One region of the Dechloromonas sp. A34 genome, then DNA from elsewhere that is predicted to be linked to it. Evidence: predicted binding sites of a transcription regulator. Region 1 holds the regulator's gene; the other holds the start of a gene.
What was found. Region 1 encodes FliA, which starts transcription of late flagellar genes. Its sites were predicted from a motif close to CTAAAGTTNNNNNNNNNNNNGCCGNTA; they were not measured.

Region 1 (10,964 bases):
TGACATCGACATCCAGACTACCGGCACGCGTGTAGGCCTCGCTGCCATCGGGCAACTGTACGGCGATCCAGCCCCTGCCGTTGACCGCGACATCAAGGTTGCGCCCGGTGAACATCAGCGGGCCTTCATTCATTACGTCGCTGACTGAAGCATCGACCACGAAGGCCCGCGTGGGCATGCCTTCGCCAAGCACCGGCACGGCCCGGAAGCGGTGCTCCTGGGCCTTGAAGCCGATCGTGCTGGCGTTGGCCAGATTGTTCGCGGTACCGGCCTGCTGCATGAAGACATGCTTGGCGCCGGTCATTGCGGTGTAGATCAGACGATCCATGTCAGCGGCTCAGTCGGTCGATTAACGCAGATTGACCAGGGTCTGCATCACTTGGTCCTGGGTCTTGATCGACTGCGCATTGGCCTGGTAGTTGCGCTGCTGGGTGATCAGGTTGACCAGTTCGGCGGTCAGGTCGACATTCGACTCTTCCACCGTCGATGAGGAGAGGACGCCCAGACTGGAGGTATTGGGCGCGCCGACCAAAGGCGCCCCGGAACTCGAACTCTCGCTCCACTGGTTGTTGCCCAGCGCCTGCAGGCCATTCGGGTTGGTGAAATTGGCCAGCACGATCTGGCCCTGGGCAAAGGTCTGACCGTTGCTGTAGCGCCCCTGGATGATGCCGTCCGAGCCGACCGAAAGCCCGACCAGATGCCCGGCCGCGTAGCCGTCCTGTTCCAGGCGGTTGGTGCCGAAGGCGCTGCCGAATTGAGTCGTCCCGGTGAAGTCGACCGGAAAGGCTTGCACGGCCTGGGCGCCATTGCCTGCGGGCTGGCCCAGACTCTGCATGATGCCGAGCATGTTCACCGAGACGTTCATCGGGTTGCCGGCGGTGATCGCACCAGTTGTCCCGAATGTCAGGGTGCCCATCGGGCCACCGCCAGGGGTAATGTTCTGGTTGGTCGTCCCGTCGACATTCGCGTAAACCTCCCACTGACCAGCAGCTGCCGTCTTGCGGAAGTAATAGGTCATGGTGTGGGCATTGCCCAGCGTGTCGTAGATCGACAAGGCCGTGGAGTAGTTATAGGTCTGCGGATCGGGGGTGTAGGCCCCCACGCTGCCGGCAGCCCCGCCATTGACCCAGGGCGAGGCGGGCACGGTCGACCGCGAGTCGAAGTTCAGATTGGCCTTGATCCCGTTGAAAGTGCTGCTGGCATTGAGACCGGTCGCCTGCGGCGCGAGGTCCGATGCCGAAATCTGCAAGGGCTGCGGCGTCGTGGGCACGATGATGCCGGCCTGGGCCGGATAGCCGGTCAGCTGCATGGCCTGATCGTTGATGATGAAGCCGTTCTTGTCGAGATGGAACTGACCGTTGCGGGTATAGGTCGTCGCCCCGTTCTGATCCATGCGGTAGAAGCCGGCACCGTTGATCGAGATATCCAGCGGATTGTTGGTCGAGGTGATGTTGCCTTGGGTGAATTGCTGCTGAACGGCGGCGAGATTGACGCCGATACCGATCTGGCTGGCCCCGGCTCCGGCCAGAGATGCCGCATAGACATCACCGAAGTGGGCGGTCGAGGCCTTGAAGCCGACGGTACTGGAGTTCGCTATATTGTGGCTGGTCGCGTCAATCGCCTTGGAAGAGGAATTGAGACCGCTCAATGCTTGCTGGAATGCCATTTTTTACTCCATTCAGAGAATTTGCTGCACATCCTTGAAGGCGACATCGCCAAACGCGCCCAGATCAAGGAGGAATCCGTTACTGCTTCTAACAACAGCAGAAACCGTGCCAATCTGCATGGCCGAGGCGTTCACTTTCTTGCCGGCCGCCGTTGCCTCGACCGTGAAGGTGTAATTGCCGTCCTTCATCACATTGCCAGCGGTATCCTTGCCATCCCAACCGAAGTAGAAGGTGCCTGCATCCTTGGCGCCCAGTTCCTCAGTCTGGACCAGCTTGCCGCTGGCATCCTTGATGGTCAGCGTAACCTTGTCCGCCTTACTCTCGAGCGAAGCGCCACCAACCGCCTGACCGCCGGCCAGCGGCAAATTATTGCCGGCCACCATCACATTTTTGCCGATGATGCCGGCCGCCTGCATAGCCTGGGCTTCGTTATAGCCGTCGAGCAGCGTGCTCAAGGTCGAATTCAGCTTCTCGATGCCGTTGACCGTATTCAGTTGTGCCAGTTGGGTCGTCACCTGGGCGTTGTCGAGGGGATTGAGCGGGTCCTGATTCTTGATCTGGGTCATCAGCAAGGTCAGGAAGCGGTTCTCCATGTCGGCCGTGGTACTGGTGGTGGACTTGGTGCTGCTGCCGCCACCGATTGCCGCGAACAGATCCGCTGAACTGGTTGCTGCCGTATTGTTTACATTGGCCATCATTGCCTCCGGTTAAGTTCAGCCCTGGCCGATCTGCAAGGTTCGCAGCATCATGGTCTTGGCGGTATTCATGACCTCGACGTTGGTCTGGTACGAACGCGAGGCGGAAATCATGTTGGTCATTTCCTCGACCACATTGACATTAGAAAAGGCGACGTAACCTTTTTCGTCGGCCGCCGGATTCTTTGGGTCATAGACCATCCGGGGAGGGGCCGCGTCCTCGACGATCTGCCGGACGCGGACGCCTTTCGACATCTCGCCGGCATTGCCCATCGGCGTCGCCTCAAAGACGACCTGTTTCGAGCGGTACGGCTTGCCGTCGGACGAAACGATGCTGTCCGCGTTGGCCAGGTTGGAAGCCACGGTGTTGAGGCGCATCGACTGCGCCGTCATGGCGCTGGATGAAACCTGGAAGACGTTGAACAGGCTCATTCATGGCTCCTTAGCTATTGGTCGAGGCGAGCGCGCTGCGTACGCCGCGGAACTTATCGCTGATCAGTTGGGTAAGAATCTGGTACTGCATGGCGTTCTCAGTGATCTGGGTCCGCTCGACATCCATGTCCACCGTATTACCATCGACCGCCGACTGGGTTTCCGTCCGGAACTTGAGGATGGCCGGACCGCTGTTGCCACTACCCTGGAGGTGCCCGGCCGAGGTGGTCGCCAGATTGACCTCGCCGACGCCTTTTCGACCACTCATCGCCTGCTGCATGGCGGCCTCGAAGTCGAAATCGCGCGCTTTGAAATGCGGGGTATCGGCATTGGCGATATTGGAGGCCAGCACCTGATGGCGCTGGGTCCGCAGATTCAGGGCCTGGCTTAATACGGAAACGTGCTGTTCAAGGCTTGCCATCATTCGCTCCAAAGATTCGATGGAATAAAAGCACAGTCCATGCCACAGCCAATTGTCTGGGTTTGCCGGCGATTTTCGGCAAACCCAGAGGCTCCGGCTCGGCAAAACTTGCCGGACGAAGCCCCCACGACATTCATCGATCAGGCAAAATAGCCGGATGCTGCCTCGCAATCTCCTGATCATCCTTATCGCCATCCTTGCCGCACCAACCCTGGCGGCCGAAGCGGATATCGTGCTCGACACCGCCGAGCGCTTTGTTCGCCTGCAAACGCAAGGCCTCCCCGGCAAAGTGAAGATCACCATGGGCAGTCTCAATCTCAGCCGACTCCCGGCCTGTTCCGCCCACGAAGCCTATCTGCCACCGGGGGCTCGCCTGAGTGGCAAGACCCATGTCGGCGTCCGCTGCCTCGGGCCGAATATCTGGAATGTCCTGGTGCCGGTACAAATTGCCGTCACCGGCAATTACGTCACGACCGCGCGCGCGCTGTCTGCCGGCCAGTCCGTTCAAGAGACCGATCTGGCAACGCTCTCCGGCGACATGTCCAGCCTGCCAACCGGAGTCGTGACAGACCCGCAGAACGCCATCGGCAAGGTCCTGCGCAATTCACTGGGCGCCGGCCAGCCGCTGCGCAGCGATCAGTTGCTCGCCCCCCTGGTTGTTCGTCAGGGGCAGTCGGTTCGCGTCATCTCGAAAGGTCCGGGATTTGCCGTAAGCGGCGAAGGCAAGGCAATGAACAACGCTGCCGAAGGCCAGATGGCACAAATCCGGCTTAACTCCGGCCAAACCGTCAGCGGTATGGCCCGCGCCGATGGCAGCGTTGAAATATCTTATTAGATTAAAGTTTCTCCCGTTGCAGCCGATAATCAGTTCAAGCCCTAAAGTTTTGAGATGACCATCATGAAGATCGACAGTTCATACAAGCCAACGACCCCGAGCCTGGCCCCCAAGGCGCCCGCCGCCCAGCCAGCCCCGGCCGCGACGACGGCGGAAGCGGTCAGTCTGAGTCAACTGGCCGGCAGCCTGCAGGGGAGCGAGAAACCGCCGATCAACTCGGCGCGCATTCAGGAAATCAAGCAGGCCATTTCGGAAGGTCGCTTCAAGATCAATCCGGAAGCCATCGCTGACCGCCTGATCGAGTCGGCGCGCGACCTGGTGAATATCAGCGGCAATCGCCAAGCCTGATGACGACAGTTGCAGCGATTACCAAGCGGGAAGTTGAACTGATTTCGCGCTTTGTGGCGCTCCTGAAGAACGAGCAAGAAGCGCTCAAGCAGGGCGACGCTTCCGCCCTGCCGGAGACCGGAGCCGCCAAGGCGGAACTGGTCATCCAACTCAACGCCCTGGAAGACGAACGGCGCTCGGCGCTGGGTGGCAGCGGCGACGACAACACCCGTGCCGCCATGACGCGCTGGTTGGCCGAGCATCCGGCCGAGCACGTGGTTGCCGCCCGGTGGACGGAGTTGCTCGCCCTGGCGAGCGAGGCCAAGGAACTACATCAAATAAACGCCAGCCTGGTGGACATGCACCTGCAACAGACCAAGGAAGCACTGAGCATCCTGACGCGCCAGCCCCCGCAACATTTGCTCTACGGCAGTGATGGCCAGGCCGCGCCGAGTAGCGGGAGCAGCATTGTCGACTCGGCCTGAGGGCCTAGCGGCTTAACCCGGCGGCGCGATGCCCCCGATTTCGGTCGGCTCCTCTGGCCGATTCGAATCGATCAGGACACTCACCCGGCGATTGCGCGCCCGACCTTCCACGGTCGTATTGGTTTCCAACGGCCGCGTTTCGCCGTAGCCGATTGCCGTCAGGCGTTCGGCGCCAACCCCCCCATCATTGAACAGACGAAGTACGGTAGTCGCCCGCATCGCCGACAATTCCCAGTTCGAGGGGAACTGCGGTGTCGCGATCGGAATGTTGTCAGTGTGCCCCTCGATGGTGATCGGAAAATCTGAAACCGCCAGAACCTGGGCGATCGCCAGCATCGCACCGACCGACGCGGACTGGAGCTTGGCCTGCCCAGGCTGAAACAGGATGCTGTCGTTGATTTCGATGGTCACGCCGCGGCTGGTTTCGAGCAGGCGCACCTTGCCTTGGGCGACCAGCGGTTGCAAGGCATTCATGATCTCGCTGGCGATATTTTTCATTTTTTTGCGCTGCTCGACCTTCTTCTGATCAGGCAATTTGTCGGGCTTGGCAATCGGCCGCGGCGGAATCGGCGGCGCCCCTGAATGGTGGCAATGGGCTGCCCGCCGGGTTGGGCGGTGGTATTGGTGAACGCATTGGACAGCGAATTGGAGAGCACCTTGTACTTGCCCTCGTTGACCGACGAAATGGCGTACATGACGACGAAGAAGGCAAACAACAATGTAATGAAATCGGCGTAGGAAACCAGCCAGCGCTCGTGGTTTTCGTGCTCTTCCTCGCGACGGCGACGGGCCATTAGAGCAGATAACCCCTGAGGCGGCCCTCGATGATCCGCGGATTGTCCCCCAGGGCGATGCCGACCAGGCCATCGATCAGCATTTCACGGGAGGCTACCATCCGCGAAATGTAATACTTGAGTTTGCCGGCGATCGGCAGGTAGATGAGGTTGGCAAGACCGACGCCATAAATGGTCGCCACGAAAGCCACGGCAATGCCCGCCCCCAGTTTGGTCGGATCGGAAAGGTTCTCCATGACGTGGATCAGCCCCATGACCGCGCCCAGAATCCCGATCGTCGGCGAATACCCGCCGGCGGAATCCCAAATTTTTGCCGACTGCCGCCACTCGTCTTCAAAAGTGCCGATCTCAACTTCCATGAGCTCCCGAATGCGCTCCGGATCGGCGCCGTCGACCAGGAGCTGCAAGCCTTTCCGAGTGAATTCATCCTTGATGCCGGGAATGTAGTTCTCCAGGGCGAGCAGCCCTTCGCGACGGGACTGCTGGCTCCAGGTCAGGATTTGGTCGATCATCCGCTTTTGCTCGATGACCGGCGGCACCCAGACCCATTTCGCCATTAAGACACCACGCTTGAAGACGTGGAATGGGCTTTGCAACAGGACGGCACCCAAGGTCCCGCCGAGAACGATGAGCAGTGCGGTTGGCTGAACCAGTGAGCCGACATGCCCGCCCTCGAGAATCTGGCCGCCCAGGATGGCGATCAGGCCTAGAGCAAGGCCGGCCAGACTGATCTTATCCAAGCTTCTTCTCCTTACTCCGCTTCTTCACCGCCGGCAGTTCGCCAAGAACCTGACTACGCAGGCGGGCGATCGCCTGACTATGCAACTGGCAGATCCGGGATTCGGTGACCTCCATGATCTCGCCGATTTCGCGCAGATTGAGATCCTGTTCGTAGTAGAGCGCCATCATCATTTTTTCCCGGTCCGGAAGCTGGCCGATGGCTTTTACCAACATCTCCCGGAGATTACGGTCTTCGAGAATATTGGCCGGATCGGCTTTGTTGTCGGTGAAATGGCGCTCGAGAAAGTCGTCATCACCTTCGCCGGCAAAATCTTCGAAGTAGACCAGTTGATGGCCGCGCGCATCCTGGAGGGTCTTCTGGTAATCCGCCAGCGACATGCCCAAGGCGTCGGCGAGCTCGCGCTCCGACGGGGCGCGGCCGTGCTCGTGCTCCAGTTGGTTGATCGCCCCTTCGATACGACGCAGTTCGCGACGCAGATTGCGCGGCAACCAGTCGTTCTCCCGCAGGCCATCGAGCATGGCACCCCGCACGCGCTGGGTAGCATAGGTCTCAAACTGCGCCCCGAAGCCTTCCTGATAACGGTCCATGGCATCGAGCAGGCCCATCATGCCGTTCTGGACCAGATCATCGAGCTGTACGCTTGCCGGCAGGCGCGCCATCAAATGATAGGCGATACGTTTCACCAGCGGTACGAAGCGCTGAACCAACTGGTCCCTGTCTGGCTGCCCGGCAGCGGTATACATCAGGCTCGTAGTACGTTCGGGGTTATGCGTTGGCTCAAGTGTAGCAGTTGCTGCATGAAATGTTCGACCCCGCCGGTCTCGCCTTCGCCACGCTGCCAGTAGAGCAGATCGGAGGCGATATCGCGGAAGGCGGCGGCCGATGCGGAATCGGGCGCCTGGATCAGAACCGGGCGACCGAGCTGGAAGGACTGACGCAGGGACTCGTCGAGAGGAATGGCGCCAGCATAGTCAAGACGGGCGATACCACGCTGCGCTGCGACCTGAGCGATATTTTCGTAGATCGAACGGGCATCCGGCTGACTGCGCACCTTGTTCACCAAAATGCGGAAGTGCTTGCGCGCAAAGGCGTGACTGACTTTCTTGATCAGCGAATAGGCCTCGGTGATCGAGGCGCTATTGCCGGACAGCACGACCACGGCCTCCTGCGAGGCCAGACCGAAAGGCGAGAAGCCGTTGGGGTGGGCCATGCAGGCATCGACCAGAATGATGTCGATCGGGCGCTCCAGACCGGACATCGCATCGAGCAGGGTCTGCTGCTGCGGCAAGGAGAGACGGCCCAGTTTGCGAACTGCCTTGGCGGCCGGCAGCACGCGCAGGCCTTGCATCGGCTGAAGCAGAACCTGCGACAGGGCCAATTCGCGCTGCACCACATTGAGCAGGTCGTAGCGGGAAACCAAGCCGAACGATGAGGCAATGTCGTCGCGCGAGGCATGCTCGTCGATGATCAGCACCTCTTTGCCGAGACGCGCCAGTGCGACACCGAGGTTGGCGACCGCGACGCTGCGCCCGACCCCCTCGCAACCGGCGACGAAGGTCACCACCTGCAACTGCTGACCACCTCCGAGCAGGCGGCGCAGTCCGGCCGCCTGGTCAACGCGGAAGTCAGCCACGACGACCTCCGACCGAAACCATGCCGGCATTGGCCATCATCAGCGCAGGCTCGACACCGGTATGCTTGTGCGGAGAGCTTTCCGGCACATCCTTGAAGGCACGGTGCATCAGGTAGCCGCGATTGGGCAGATGCAGGTCTTCCGGGACGCGCTGACCGTTGGAAACGTAATGTAGCTTCAGGCCGTGGCGCATGATGACGTCGAGCGGCGTTGCCAGGGTAGCCGCCTCGTCGATCTTGGTTAGGATACAGCCGGCCAGATTGTCACCTTCATAGGCACGCACAACGTCGTCAAGCGTATCACCGCGCGAGGTGGACGAGAGCAACAACAGGCGCTGCACATCGCAACCGGCCAGCATGTCGGTGAGTTCCGGCACCAGCTTGTCCTTCTGGCTCATGCCCATCGTGTCGATCAGGACCATGTGCTTGTGCTGCAGCTCTTTCAGGGTTTGGCGCAGTTCGACTGCGTCCTTCACCAGATAGACCGAAACCCCCAGGATCCGGCCGTAGATGCGCAATTGTTCGTGGGCACCAATCCGGTAACCGTCAGTTGTCACCAACGCGACCTTGCTCGGACCATGGCGCAGGACGCAGCGCGCCGCCAGCTTGGCGGTCGTCGTCGTCTTGCCGACCCCGGTCGGACCGACCAGAGCATAGACGCCACCGCGATCGACGATGTCACCCTCGTTGCCGATGGTGAACAAGGCGCGGTCGGCCGCTCCCTTGACCCAGGCCATGGCCTGGACAGCATCCATTTCGACCGGCAGATCGGTCAGCAGGTCGCGTGAGAACTGTGGCGAAAACCCGGCATCCAGCATCTGCCGCAGGACATCGGTTTTCACGGGTTCCGAACGCGAGGCCTCGCCCCAGGCAAAACCGGCCAGATGCTGTTCGACCATCTTGCGCAGGGAACGGATTTCTTCCATGACTTCCATCGGCACGACATCGGCCTCGGTCCGGCGCGGCGGCGGGCTGGCCGGAGCCTGCATGCGCGTGGCCGGGCGGGATTGGCAGCGGGCGGCATGGTGCCGGTTGATTGCTGCGGACGCGCCGTCTCGAGGTTGCGCAGCGATCCGGTACGCGGAATGCCGGCATTGACCGACCCCTGCGGGCGGGCGGCGGGCACCGGTGCCGGTTGAATCGGCGGGCGGGGCTGCGGGGTAACCACCGTGTGCGGGATGGCGTGCCGCTGAATCGGCTGGGCGGCCTGGGCGCGAGCGCTACTCAGCGAAACCCGGTAGTCGTCTTCGACTTCCAGCGGCGACGGACGACGTTCGGCGGCGGCTGAATCAGCAACCTGGGTCGGCACGATCATGGCCATGTCACGGGCGGCCACCGCCATGATCTCGACCCCTCCGGGAATGCCACGATTGGAAAGGATGATCGCGTCGTTGCCGAGCGTCTCCTTCACTTTTCTCAAGGCGTCCCTTGCATTGGCGGCGATGAATTTTCTGACGTTCATGTTCTACCTCCGATAACCGAGGTCACCTTGATAATTCGATTTTCTGGAACTTCGTTATGGGCCAGCACCTTCAGTTGCGGCACGGTGCGGCGCAGGAAACGGGAAAGCAGCAGGCGCAGGCTGGCCGGAACGAGCAGGACGGCGGGCAGCCCCAGGCCTTCCTGTCGTTGGGCCGCCGCCGCAGTCTCGCGGACCAGCGTATCCGCCAGCCCGGGCTCGAAACTGGTGTTATCCGATCCGCCGCTGACGGCTTGAGCCAGCAGCCGTTCCAGGGTGGGATCGAGCGACATGACCTGCATTTCGGCATTACCCGGGAAGATCTGCTGGACAATCGCCCGGCCCAATGCATTGCGGACCTGGGTCGTGAGTTCGTCGGCATTCTGGGTACGTGTGGCGTGATCGGCCACCGTCTCGATGACGGTACGCATATCACGGATATGGACGCCCTCGTCGAGCAGGTTCTGCAAAACTTTTTGCAGCGTGCCCAGGGGCAGCACCTTGGGCACCAGATCTTCGACCAGCTTGGGCATGTCCTTGGCCAGGTGATCAAGCAGTTGCTGCACTTCCTGACGTCCCAGCAATTCGGCGGCGTGCGTCAGGATCAGGTGATTGAGATGGGTGGCGACCACAGTCGAGGCATCGACCACAGTGTAGCCATAGGCCTGGGCCTGCTCGCGCTGGGCGGCATCGATCCACACCGCCGGCAGGCCGAAGGCCGGGTCCTTGGTCGCTGCACCGTTGAGCGTTCCGGCAACGCGTCCCGGGTTGATGGCCAGGAACTGACCGGCAAAAGCCTCGCCGGTGCCGACTTCGACCCCCTTGAGCAGGATGCGGTAGGCATTCGGCTTCAATTCGAGGTTGTCGCGGATATGGACCGGCGACACCAGGAAGCCAACTTCCTGGGCAAATTTCTTGCGAATCCCACGGATACGCCGCAGCAACTCGCCATCCTGCGACTTGTCGACCAGTGGAATCAGGCGATAGCCCACTTCCAGACCAAGCACATCGAGCGGTGCGACATCGCTCCAGCTGGCCTCGACCGCTTCCTGCATCGGTGCCGGCGCGACTTTGACCGGTGTTTCGACGATCGTCCGTTCGGCCTTCGCCATCGTCCAGGCCAGCCAGCCCAAGGTCGACGCCAGGAGCAGGAAGACCAGGTTCGGCATACCCGGGATCAGACCGAGGGTGCCGACGATCGCGGCGGTAATGGCAATCGCCTTGCTGTTGCCGAACATCTGGCTCACCACCTGCTGGCCGATATCGCGATCATCGGAGACCCGGGTGACGACCATGCCGGCGGCAATCGAAATGATCAGGCCGGGGATCTGCGCCACCAAGCCATCGCCAATGGTCAGCAAGGTGTAGTTCTTGGCGGCCTGGGCTATCGCCATGTCGTGCTGAAGGACCCCGACGATCAAGCCGCCGACAACATTGAGCAACATGATGACGATGCCGGCGATCGCGTCGCCACG
Region 2 (10,964 bases), 300 kb from region 1:
GGCCGCCGCTGTTCCCCGGCTGGTGATCCTGTTCGACGGGCTGGATACTTCGAAAATATTCATTCCCGATCCGCCAACGCCTGAAACAGATTGATCTGAAGCCCCGCCGTGACAGCGGGGCTTTTTTCTGACCGGGTAATCTAAAGATAGAAATGGGGATAAAGAAGCAACAGATTACACCGGACTATTTATTGCCCCTGGCAAAGACAGTTCAGAAGATCAGTCGCTTCTCGGGGCCTGTCCCGACCTCCTTCAAATTCGGAATCTGTTTAACGATCTTGGTTCGATTTGCCTTGTCGTGACCAAGCTGTGCAAGCACCTGCCCGACCGCAGAAGCAGCATAGCCTCCCTGCTTGTTGGGTTTAAGTTGCTGCCGAATTTTAGTGATTGCTGTTGTAACAACAGCGTTATCGGGTTTGGTGTCTGATTGATTGGCAGGGCGCGCTGTAGCGACGTCGTGTATAGGCGCTGGCGCTACTTGTGCGGCAGCGACTTGAGGTGATGGTAAGACCACCACTGGTACGTCAGTGACCAAGGATGTGCCATTAGAGGACGACCCCACCACGACCATGGCGTTGTGCCCCTTCTGCACCAAGCACTCGGCTGCCGCCACTAGCAGGTCGTCGCGAGAAAAGATCACCAGCAGCACGGCTGAGTCTGGCTGTCCGTGATAGAACGGTGCAAGCTCAAACATCAAGCGAACATCGGCGGACTGTTTGCGGGGCGGCGCCACATGGCATGCCACTTCGATGTCCGGACGGGCCTCCTTGAGAGCCAACTCCCAGTTTCTAACACGATCTCCTACACCGTTGCCAGCGACGATGGCTTTGGCGGACTCACGCCCGATAGTTTTCAGAAACCGGGTTAGCGTTGTGGCAAGGATCGGTGCTTGGTTATCCGCATCGACAAAAAGCAGTGTGGTTGCCATAAGGCTGCATGTGGAGCTGAGAGAATTTGGTGAGAGGATCGTACATCAACTCTACGCGGGTGACATGGCCGGCACTCTGCTTACCCCGATCATCTAATCGGAGGAAAGACCTCAAGGCCGAGCATATGGAGGGCCTACCACTGCCAAATTTGGACCAGAAATGGACCAGAAACAAAAACGGCCAACCCGCTTGGGTTGGCCGTTTCCATGTACTGGTGGTGGTGATGGGCAGAATTGAACTGCCGACCTGTGGGTTATGAATCCACCGCTCTAACCAACTGAGCTACATCACCACGCTTTGAGGGCGCGGATTATAGTTTGCCGAGCTTTCTCCGGTCAAGGCATTTGCGCTCGGTTATAATGAACACCTTTCCGGCGGCCCCGTTGCCGAACCGGCAACCCCTGATTTGCAAAGTAATTTACCCATGCCCAAGAAATTATTCATCCGCACTTTCGGGTGCCAGATGAATGAGTACGATTCGGACAAGATGGCCGATGTGCTCAATGCTTCCGAAACAATTGTCAGGACCGAGAACCCCGAAGAGGCCGACATCATCCTGTTCAATACCTGCTCGGTGCGCGAAAAGGCGCAGGAGAAGGTCTTCCACGATCTGGGCCGGGTCCGGCACCTGAAACAACTGAATCCCAATCTGGTGATCGGCGTCGGCGGTTGCGTCGCCAGCCAGGAAGGCGATGCCATCGTCGCCCGCGCCCCTTACGTCGATATCGTCTTCGGCCCGCAGACCCTGCATCGCCTGCCGCAACTAATTGCCGAGCGCAAAGCCAAGGGCAAGGCTGCGGTCGACGTCTCCTTCCCGGAAATCGAGAAGTTCGACGCCATGCCGCCGGCCGAAGTCAAAGGTGCCTCGGCGTTCGTCTCGATCATGGAAGGCTGCTCCAAGTTCTGCACATTCTGCATCGTGCCCTACACCCGCGGCGGCGAAGTGTCGCGGCCGTTCGAGGACGTGCTGACCGAAGTCGCCGGCCTGGCCGCCAATGGCGTCGTCGAGGTCACGCTGCTCGGCCAGAACGTCAATGCCTATCGCGGCGACATGCCGGGCACCGACGAGAAGGCTGACCTGGCGATGTTGATCGAGTACATCGCCGAAGTTCCCGGCGTCGAGCGCATCCGCTACACGACCTCGCATCCGCGCGAAATGTCGCAGCGCCTGATCGATACCTACGCCACGGTGCCGAAGCTGGTCTCGCATCTGCACCTGCCGGTCCAGGCCGGCTCCGACCGCGTGCTGGCGGCGATGAAGCGCGGCTACACGACGCTCGAATACAAGTCGATCATCCGCAAGCTGCGCGCGGCGCGGCCCGACATTTCGCTGTCCACGGACTTCATCGTCGGCTTCCCCGGCGAAAGCGACGACGATTTCGAAAAGACCATGAAGCTGATCGACGAGGTCGGCTTCGACAACTCGTTCTCCTTCGTCTATAGCCCGCGGCCGGGCACGCCGGCCCTGGAACTCGACGATTCGACGCCGGCCGCCGTCAAATCGGCCCGCCTGAGCCGCCTGCAAAAGCGCATCGACGAACAGGCCCAGGTGATCAGCCAGGCCATGGTCGGAAGCGTCCAGCGCGTACTGGTCGAGGGCACCTCGAAGAAGGATGTGCACGAACTGGCCGGACGCACCGACAACAACCGCATCGTCAACTTTGTTGGCAACCCGCGGCTGATCAACACCTTCGTCGATGTCCGCATCACATCGGCACTGGCCCATAGCCTGAGGGGCGAGATTGTCATCCGCGAAGACTAGGCCCGCGCCGAAGAGCAAACCGGTCGATATCTCGCTGGCGCCGGTCGACAACACGCTGCTCGCCAATCTCTGCGGCCCGCTCGACGAGAACATCCGGCAGATCGAAACCGGCTTCGATGTCATCATCCGCCGCCGCAACGAGCGCTTCTCGATCGTCGGTGAAAAAGCCCAGCTGACGGCCGATGCCATTCGTCACTTCTACGGCATGGCGCATCAGTCGCTGTCGGTCGATGAAATCCAGCTCGGCCTGATCGAACTGACCAATGCCCCGGTCCGCCGCATCTCGCCGGGCGGCATTACCGACGGCCCGCAACTGGTTACCCGCAAGACCGAACTGCACGGCCGCACGCCGCGCCAGGTGGCCTACCTGAAGGCGATCCAGGAACACGACATCACCTTCGGCATCGGCCCGGCCGGTACCGGCAAGACCTATCTCGCGGTGGCCAGCGCGGTCGATGCCTTCGAGCGCGACACGGTCGAACGCATCATCCTGACCCGCCCCGCGGTCGAAGCCGGCGAGCGCCTCGGTTTCCTGCCCGGCGACTTGACCCAGAAGATCGATCCTTACCTGCGCCCGCTCTACGACGCCCTGTACGATCTGATGGGCCACGACCGGGTCAGCAAGCTCTACGAAAAGCACGCCATCGAGATCGCGCCCCTGGCCTTCATGCGCGGCCGGACGCTGAACCACGCCTTCATCATCCTCGACGAAGCGCAGAACACGACGCCCGAGCAGATGAAGATGTTCCTAACCCGCATCGGCATCGGCGCCAAGGCTGTGGTCACCGGCGACCTGACCCAGGTCGACCTGCCCAAGGGGCAAAAGAGCGGCCTGCGCGAAGCGCGCGACATCCTCAAGGATGTGCGCGGCCTGGCCTTTACCGAATTCCAAAAAGAAGACGTCGTGCGCCACCCGCTGGTCGCCCGCATCGTCGCCGCCTATGAATCCCACACCAAGCAAACGCCTTAACCTATCCGTGCAATACGCCTGTAACCGCGAAGGTCTACCCTTGCGGGCGGATTTCGTGCGCTGGGCCCGCGCCGCGCTGGTCGGCGGCGGCGAGATCGCCATCCGCTTGGTCGAGGCCGACGAAGGCCAGGCGCTGAACAAGGAGTATCGCGGCAAGGACTACGCAACCAACGTGCTGTCCTTTCCCTACGATAGCGAACCGGTCGTGATGGGCGATCTGGTGATCTGCCCGAGCGTCGTGGCGCGCGAGGCGAACGAACAGAACAAGCCGCTGGCGGCGCATTACGCCCACCTGACGGTGCATGGTATGCTGCATTTGCAAGGCTGGGATCATGACAACGACGAAGATGCCGAAGCCATGGAAAATGAAGAAAGGGAGATTCTTGCCGCACTCGGTTACCCCGACCCTTATTTGGGCAACCCTGCGGAATAGACATTATGGACAGTGAGAGTAAACCGAGTTTCATCGAACGGCTGACGTCCCTACTGCTGCGCGAGCCTGAAGACCGCGAGCAACTGCTTGAAATCCTGCACTCGGCCTACGAGCGCAACCTGATGGACGCCGATGCGCTGACCATCATCGAAGGGGCGCTCGCCGCCTCCGACACCCGCGTCACCGACGTGATGATTCCGCGGGCCCAGATGGATGTCATCGACATCGACGACCCGATGAGCGAGATCCTGCCCTTCGTCATCGAAGCCGCCCACTCGCGTTTTCCGGTGGTCGACGGCGACCGCGACAATGTCCTCGGCATCCTGCTCGCCAAGGATCTGCTGCGCATTCACACCGAAAAGAGTTTCGAACTGCGCGACTGGCTGCGGCCGGCCGTCTTCATCCCGGAATCGAAGCGCCTCAATGTGCTGCTCCGCGAATTCCGCGTTTCGCGCAACCACATGGCGATCGTCGTCAATGAATACGGCGGCGTTGCCGGCCTGGTCACCATCGAAGACGTGCTCGAACAGATCGTCGGCGACATCGAGGACGAATACGACTTCGACGAGGCCCACGACAACATCCGCCAAGATTCGACCGGCCGTTACCGCGTCAAGGCGCGCACCGAAATCGAGGACTTCAACGAAGCCTTCACCACGAAATTTTCCGACGACGAATTCGATACCGTCGGCGGCCTGATTCTGCGCCACCTCGGTCGCGTGCCGAAGCGCAACGAAGTCGTCGATATCGACGGCGTCCGCTTCCAGGTCCTGCGCGCCGACAGCCGCCGCCTGTACACCCTGCTCGTTTCGCCCCTCACCAAGCCCGAAGGTGCTGAAGAGACTGCTGTCTAGGCACCAGGCAGCGCGCTTCGTCGTCGCCTCGCTGATCGGGGCCTGCGGTGTCCTGTGCTTTGCCCCCTTTGGCCTGTTCTGGCTGGCGCCGCTTGTCTGGCTCGGCCTATTCGCTCTGCTGCGCGAGGCCGGCTCGCCCCGTCAGGCGGCGCTGACCGGGCTCGCCTTCGGCCTCGGCTTCTTTCTCTGCGGCGTGTCCTGGGTTTATGTCAGCCTCTCGGTCTTCGGCGGCATGCCGTGGTGGCTGGCCGGCATCGCCGCCTTCCTGTTCTGTGCCGTCATGGCGCTCTTTCCGATGCTCGCCGGCGGGCTCTTCAAGCGCTGGCAGCCGGCGGCGTGGTGGCAGCAGGCGCTTTTCTTCGCCGCCCTGATCGCCGCTGCCGACTGGCTCAGAAGCTGGATTTTCACCGGCTTTCCCTGGCTCGCCGTCGGCTACTCGCAGGCGCCGCCCAGCCCGCTGGCCGGCTTCGCCCCGCTGCTCGGCGTGCACGGCCTGTCGCTGCTGGTCGCCCTGGCCGGCGCCCTGCTCTTGCGCTGGCGGGTCGGCCTGGCCTTTGTAGCGGCGAGCACGGCAATCGGCTACGGCCTACTGCAGGTAGCCTGGACCAGCCCGGTCGGCGCCCGGTCAGCGTCGCGCTGATCCAGGGCAATATCCCGCAGGAAATGAAATTCCGCCCGGAGACCTTCATCCGCACGCTGGATCTTTACCGCGAACTGGTCGAAGCGAATCCGGCGCAGCTCACCGTGCTGCCGGAAACCGCGATCCCGGCCTTTTTCGACCAGTTGCCACCGGTCTACATCAATGCCTTGAAAGCCGCGGCCCAGGCGCATGGCGGCGACCTCATCCTCGGCACGCTGACCGGCGACGGCGAGCGCTACTGGAACAGCGCGGTCAGCCTCGGCAGCTCGCCGCTCCAGGTTTACAGCAAGACCCACCTGGTGCCGTTCGGCGAAATCATTCCGCCCGGCTTCTCGTGGTTCATGAATCTGGCCAGCATCCCGATGTCGGCGTTTTCGCGCGGCCCGGATGTGCAGGCCCGCTTGCCGTGGCCGGCCAGCAGGTGGCGGTGAACATCTGTTACGAGGACGTTTTCGGCGAGGAAATCATTCGTGCCCTGCCCCGCGCCGGAATTCTCGCCAACATCTCGAATACTGCCTGGTTCGGCCGTTCTCTGGCCCAGCCGCAGCACCTGCAGATTGCCCGCCTGCGCGCCATTGAAACCGGCCGCCCGATGTTGCGGGCGACCAATACCGGGATGACCGCCGTCATCGCCGCCGACGGCTCGCTGCAGGCCAGCCTGCCGCCCTTCACCCAGGGCGTCCTGAAAGCCGAGATCCGCGCCCATCAGGGTATGACGCCCTATGCCCGCTTCGGCAACTGGCCGGCGCTCGGGCTGATCGCCCTGCTGATCCTGGTCGCTATCCGCCGCGCGCGACCTTGACCACTTCGGGCTTGACCAGCGCCGAGATGTAGCGGCGCGAATCGGCCGCCACCTCGCGGCCATCGTGATAGAGCAGCGATACGCTCAACGGGCCATCGCCGGTCGCCAGCACCGCGATGTTGTCCGGGCTGACCGTCGCCCGTCCGAGATGGCGCGCCGTCGGCCAGCGGATATCGCCGTAGGCGTGATAAACCAGTTCCGAGCAGACGATGCGGTCGGTCGATTCGACATCGAAATTGAAATCGTAGGCCTTGCCGACCTGGCGCAAGGCCTGCAGGATGACCTCGACCTGCTGCTCCGGATTGGCCGCCTCGCGGCGCAGCACGGCCAGATCGTCGACATTCAGAAAGTGCGTCAGGGTGTTCATCTTGACCCCGGCGCGCAGCGCCTCAATCACCCCGCGGCCATCGCGAATGCGCGCCTGATGCGGCCGGACGACGGGATGCTCCCAGATGCCCAGCTCGCGCAATTCGCGCTCATTGCCCACCCAGACGGCGGCATGACCCCAATGCCCGGGAATGAAGGCATCGGTCAGCCGAAACGGCGTCTTCTCGAGCAGGATGTCGCCGGCCCGCAGGGTGCCGACGACCTTCTCGACCAGCTGCGGATTGCCATCCAGCTTGCCGCGGCGGGTTTCGACCAGGCCGACCGCATTGCCAAACACCATGCTGGAAAAATTGATGCCCTCGTTCTTCAGTTGATTCAGGGTATCGATCGAGAGCACACCGAAAAACCCCATCAGATTCTCGGCATAGCCGATCGGCCGCAGGCGACGCACCATGTTGAGTGAAGGACTCTGCTCGATCAGGGCGGCCAGGTAGCGCTCGCCCTGATTGTCCGACTCGCTCAGGATGCGCCCGTAGGTGCCGTGCCAGTTCAAACCGCGACGCACGCGGGCGCGATTGATCGCCGAACTGAAGGAGACGGAAATTCGATTCAACTCGCCCGGCGGAATGGCAAAGCCCGCGTCCTTGCGGTTCAAATGCTGGCGCAGGAATGGCGTCGCCCGGTAGAGGCCGACCACGGTCAAATAGTTGTCATAGAGAATCAGGGCGGCCGACAGCGACATCGCAATGCCGGTGGCCTGGGCGCGAGCTGCCGCCGGATCGGCGGGTACCGGGTCGTCGAGCCAGCACTCGTATTCGGCAGCGGCCGCCAGCAGCGACCGGCGCTGGGCGAACAGCGCGGCCGCCCCCTGGTTCAGGTGTTTCAGATCGCCACCCGAGAGCGGCTCCCCGCGACTGTCCTTGTCCTTGAGTTCGTGCAAAAAGGCGATGGCCTGTTCGCGCAGGCTCAGCGCCTCTTCGGTCAGCACCTGGTAGGCCTTGACCCGGTTCGCCATATCGGCCTGCGCATAGGTGCTGCGCATTTCCCCGGAACAGACATGGCTCGCCGCTGCGGCGGGAGAAGGACTCCGAACTTCGTCGGCCAGCGCGGACGCCCCCGACATGGCGACAAGTCCCGCCAGACCCCAAGCGCAGCAGCTGTTTTTCATCACCGGCCCCACAAAATTTGTGGCGCGATATTACAACGCGATATTCGATCCGGCAAAGAAGGCGGCCGCGCCGCCTGGCAAAACGGCGCTCAGGTCGTGCGCAGGCGCTGCACAGCCGTTTCCAGGCGCTGCTTTTCGGCCAGCACCTTGCTGGAATAGCGGCGATCGGGATCGTTCATCGCGCCGCCAAACTGCTGCAAGCCATCTTCCAAGCCGCCGAAGCGGCGGATCGACTCCTTGAGCACCTTGGCGCCAATCTGGACATTTGTCACAGGATCGAGGAAGGCGGCCTGGTCGGCCTCTTCGGGCAGCTTGTCCTTATGGAAGCGCGGCACAACCTGCATCAGGCCCTGGGCGCCGAAAACGCTTTGGGAGAAGGGATTGAAGCCGGACTCGACACCGATCACGGCGATGATAAGCAGGGGGTCGAGGTGCAATTCACGCCCCACCACTTCTGCGGTTGCAAATATAGGCTGCAAGGCATCGGTGGAAACGCGGTAACGCCGGGATACATAGTCGAGCGCACCGCGCATCCGCGGATTCAGCGCTGCCGCGACGGCTTCTTCGACCGGCGAGGCGGGAACTTCGTCTTCGACGCTGGCCGCTTCGGCCGAGGGCATCAGCGACTTCAGGCCATCAGGCAAGCTGAGGCTGCCGGTCTGCAGGCCAATGAGGCCCATGACAAAAATCAGGCCTGCAACCATCAGAAACTTCTGGAGCAGGGCGTAGGCTACTGTTGAAACCCGCAACATCGCGGGTGGGAGAAAAGTCGTAGTGGACATGAGACCTCCTTCACTGTTGCCACTGGTGAAAAAACATCTCCACCAGCGAACGGTTACAGGGGGATACGACATCGGTCGAGCTACCTGGACAAGTGGCCCGAATCCCGCACGGCGTCAGGTTCGACACCATCCAAGACCGATGCTGCACCGCAACATAAATCGCAGTCTATTGATTTGTTTGTGTTTTGTCAAATCACAGGGGAAGCCGCCACAGCCAAAGCGTTGCGCCGCAACAACATATTCCGTTCTTTTAGGGCAGGCAAAAGGCAGCGCACGGAAGTCTTTTCCCGCCGCGCAAGCGTCCGGGAAGCCCTGTGCCGAATCCGGGCAAAAGCAAGTAAAATTCAAGGCTTTCCGTCATTCCGAGTGCGCCCGATGACCACCAGCCAGAAACCCAGCTTCCAGGAAATCATCCTGCGCTTGCAGCAATATTGGAGCGACAAGGGCTGCGCCCTGCTCCAGCCCTACGACATGGAAGTCGGCGCCGGCACCAGCCATACCGCCACCTTCCTGCGCGCCATCGGCCCCGAGCCGTGGAAAGCCGCCTACGTCCAGCCCTCGCGCCGCCCCAAGGACGGCCGCTACGGCGAAAACCCGAACCGCATGCAGCACTACTACCAGTACCAGGTGGTGTTGAAACCGGCACCGGACAATATTCTGGAGTTGTATCTTGGTTCCCTCGAAGCCCTCGGCTTCGACCTCAAGAAGAACGACGTCCGCTTCGTCGAGGACGACTGGGAAAATCCGACGCTGGGCGCCTGGGGCTTGGGTTGGGAAGTCTGGATGAACGGCATGGAAGTGACGCAATTCACCTATTTCCAGCAGGTCGGCGGTATCGACTGCAAGCCGATCACCGGCGAAATCACCTACGGCCTGGAGCGCCTGGCCATGTACCTGCAGGGCGTCGAGAACGTCTTCGACCTGACCTGGACGCCGGGCCTGACCTACGGCGACGTCTATCACCAGAACGAAGTCGAGCAGTCGGCTTACAACTTCGAGCATTCCGACGCCGACTTCCTGTTCACCGCCTTCACCGCCCACGAGAAACAAGCCCAGCACCTGATGGGCGCCCAGCTGGCGCTGCCCGCCTATGAACAGGTGCTGAAAGCCGCCCACACCTTCAACTTGCTCGACGCCCGCGGCGCCATCTCGGTCACCGAGCGCGCCGCCTACATCGGCCGCATCCGCAACCTGGCGCGCGCCGTGGCCCAAGCCTACCTCGACAGCCGCGCCCGCCTCGGTTTCCCGATGGCGCCCAAAGAATGGGCCGCCGAAGTCCTCGCCCAGATTGAAAAGAAAGCCGCCTGAAGATGACTGCCAAGAATCTGCTCGTTGAACTGTTCGTCGAGGAACTGCCGCCCAAGGCGCTGAAGAAGCTGGGCGAGGTCTTTGCCCAGAGCCTCGCGACTTCGCTGAAAAATTCCGGCCTGGCCGCCGCCGGGGCCACGGTTACCGCCTACGCTTCGCCGCGCCGCCTGGCCGCCCACGTCACCGCGGTCGCCGCTGTCGCCGCCGACAAGCCGGTCGTCCAGAAGCTGATGCCGGTCGCCGTCGGCCTCGACGCCGCCGGCAACGCCACGCCGGCGCTGCTCAAGAAGCTGGCCGCCCTCGGCGCCGACGCCTCGGCCGTGCCCGGCCTGCGTCGCGAAAACGACGGCAAGGCCGACGTGCTGTTCTACGAAAGCCTGGCCAAGGGCGCGACGCTGGCCGAAGGCCTGCAGAAGGCGCTGGAAGCCGCGCTCGCCGCGCTGCCTATCCCGAAAGTCATGACCTACCAGTTGCAGGACGGCTGGAGCAGCGTCAATTTCGTCCGTCCGGCGCATGGCCTGGTTGCCCTGCACGGCAGCGACATCGTGCCGCTCGCGGTCCTCGGCCTGACTTCCGGCCGCGAGACGCACGGCCACCGCTTTGAAGCCGCCGTTGATCCGGTGAGGTTTGACAACGCCGACGAGTACGCCGCCAAGCTGGCGACCGATGGCGCCGTGATCGCCTCCTTCGCCGAGCGCCGCGCCGAAATCGCCCGCCAACTAGCCGTTGCCGCCGCCCGGGCCGGCGGCAAGCCGATCGACGACGATGCCCTGCTCGACGAGGTCACCGCCCTGGTCGAACGCCCGAACGTGCTGATCGGCGAGTTTGAAGCGGAATTCCTCGCCGTGCCGCAGGAATGCCTGATCCTGACCATGAAGGCCAACCAGAAATACTTCCCGCTGCTCGACGCAGCCGGCAAGCTGACCAACCAGTTCCTGGTTGTCAGCAACATCAGCCCGGCCGACCCGAGCGCCGTGATCGGCGGCAAC

Region 2: a site for FliA is predicted at 1,240-1,266, ahead of miaB (tRNA (N6-isopentenyl adenosine(37)-C2)-methylthiotransferase MiaB). Genes of this name have one in related genera too.

What each region holds. Positions count from the first base shown of each region.
Region 1 is NZ_CP102486.1:1,526,999-1,537,962, reverse strand. It holds gene NQE15_RS07720 (flagellar basal body rod protein FlgF) at 1-328, opposite strand, end outside; gene flgE (flagellar hook protein FlgE) at 350-1,666, opposite strand; gene NQE15_RS07710 (flagellar hook assembly protein FlgD) at 1,679-2,362, opposite strand; gene flgC (flagellar basal body rod protein FlgC) at 2,381-2,794, opposite strand; gene flgB (flagellar basal body rod protein FlgB) at 2,805-3,215, opposite strand; gene flgA (flagellar basal body P-ring formation chaperone FlgA) at 3,373-4,050, shown strand; gene flgM (flagellar biosynthesis anti-sigma factor FlgM) at 4,105-4,398, shown strand; gene NQE15_RS07685 (flagella synthesis protein FlgN) at 4,398-4,862, shown strand; gene NQE15_RS07680 (OmpA family protein) at 4,875-5,360, opposite strand; gene NQE15_RS07675 (flagellar motor protein MotB) at 5,357-5,656, opposite strand; gene NQE15_RS07670 (flagellar motor protein) at 5,656-6,396, opposite strand; gene NQE15_RS07665 (RNA polymerase sigma factor FliA) at 6,389-7,141, opposite strand; gene NQE15_RS07660 (MinD/ParA family ATP-binding protein) at 7,141-8,031, opposite strand; gene flhF (flagellar biosynthesis protein FlhF) at 8,024-9,019, opposite strand; gene flhA (flagellar biosynthesis protein FlhA) at 9,489-10,964, opposite strand, start outside.
Region 2 is NZ_CP102486.1:1,231,835-1,242,798, reverse strand. It holds gene NQE15_RS06235 (hypothetical protein) at 212-928, opposite strand; tRNA gene NQE15_RS06230 (tRNA-Met) at 1,145-1,221, opposite strand; gene miaB (tRNA (N6-isopentenyl adenosine(37)-C2)-methylthiotransferase MiaB) at 1,354-2,691, shown strand; gene NQE15_RS06220 (PhoH family protein) at 2,672-3,661, shown strand; gene ybeY (rRNA maturation RNase YbeY) at 3,717-4,094, shown strand; gene NQE15_RS06210 (HlyC/CorC family transporter) at 4,100-4,948, shown strand; gene NQE15_RS06205 (hypothetical protein) at 4,926-5,588, shown strand; gene NQE15_RS06200 (nitrilase-related carbon-nitrogen hydrolase) at 5,612-6,019, shown strand; gene NQE15_RS06195 (apolipoprotein N-acyltransferase) at 6,016-6,390, shown strand; gene NQE15_RS06190 (YiiX/YebB-like N1pC/P60 family cysteine hydrolase) at 6,368-7,840, opposite strand; gene NQE15_RS06185 (transglycosylase SLT domain-containing protein) at 7,975-8,667, opposite strand; gene glyQ (glycine--tRNA ligase subunit alpha) at 9,043-9,975, shown strand; gene glyS (glycine--tRNA ligase subunit beta) at 9,978-10,964, shown strand, end outside.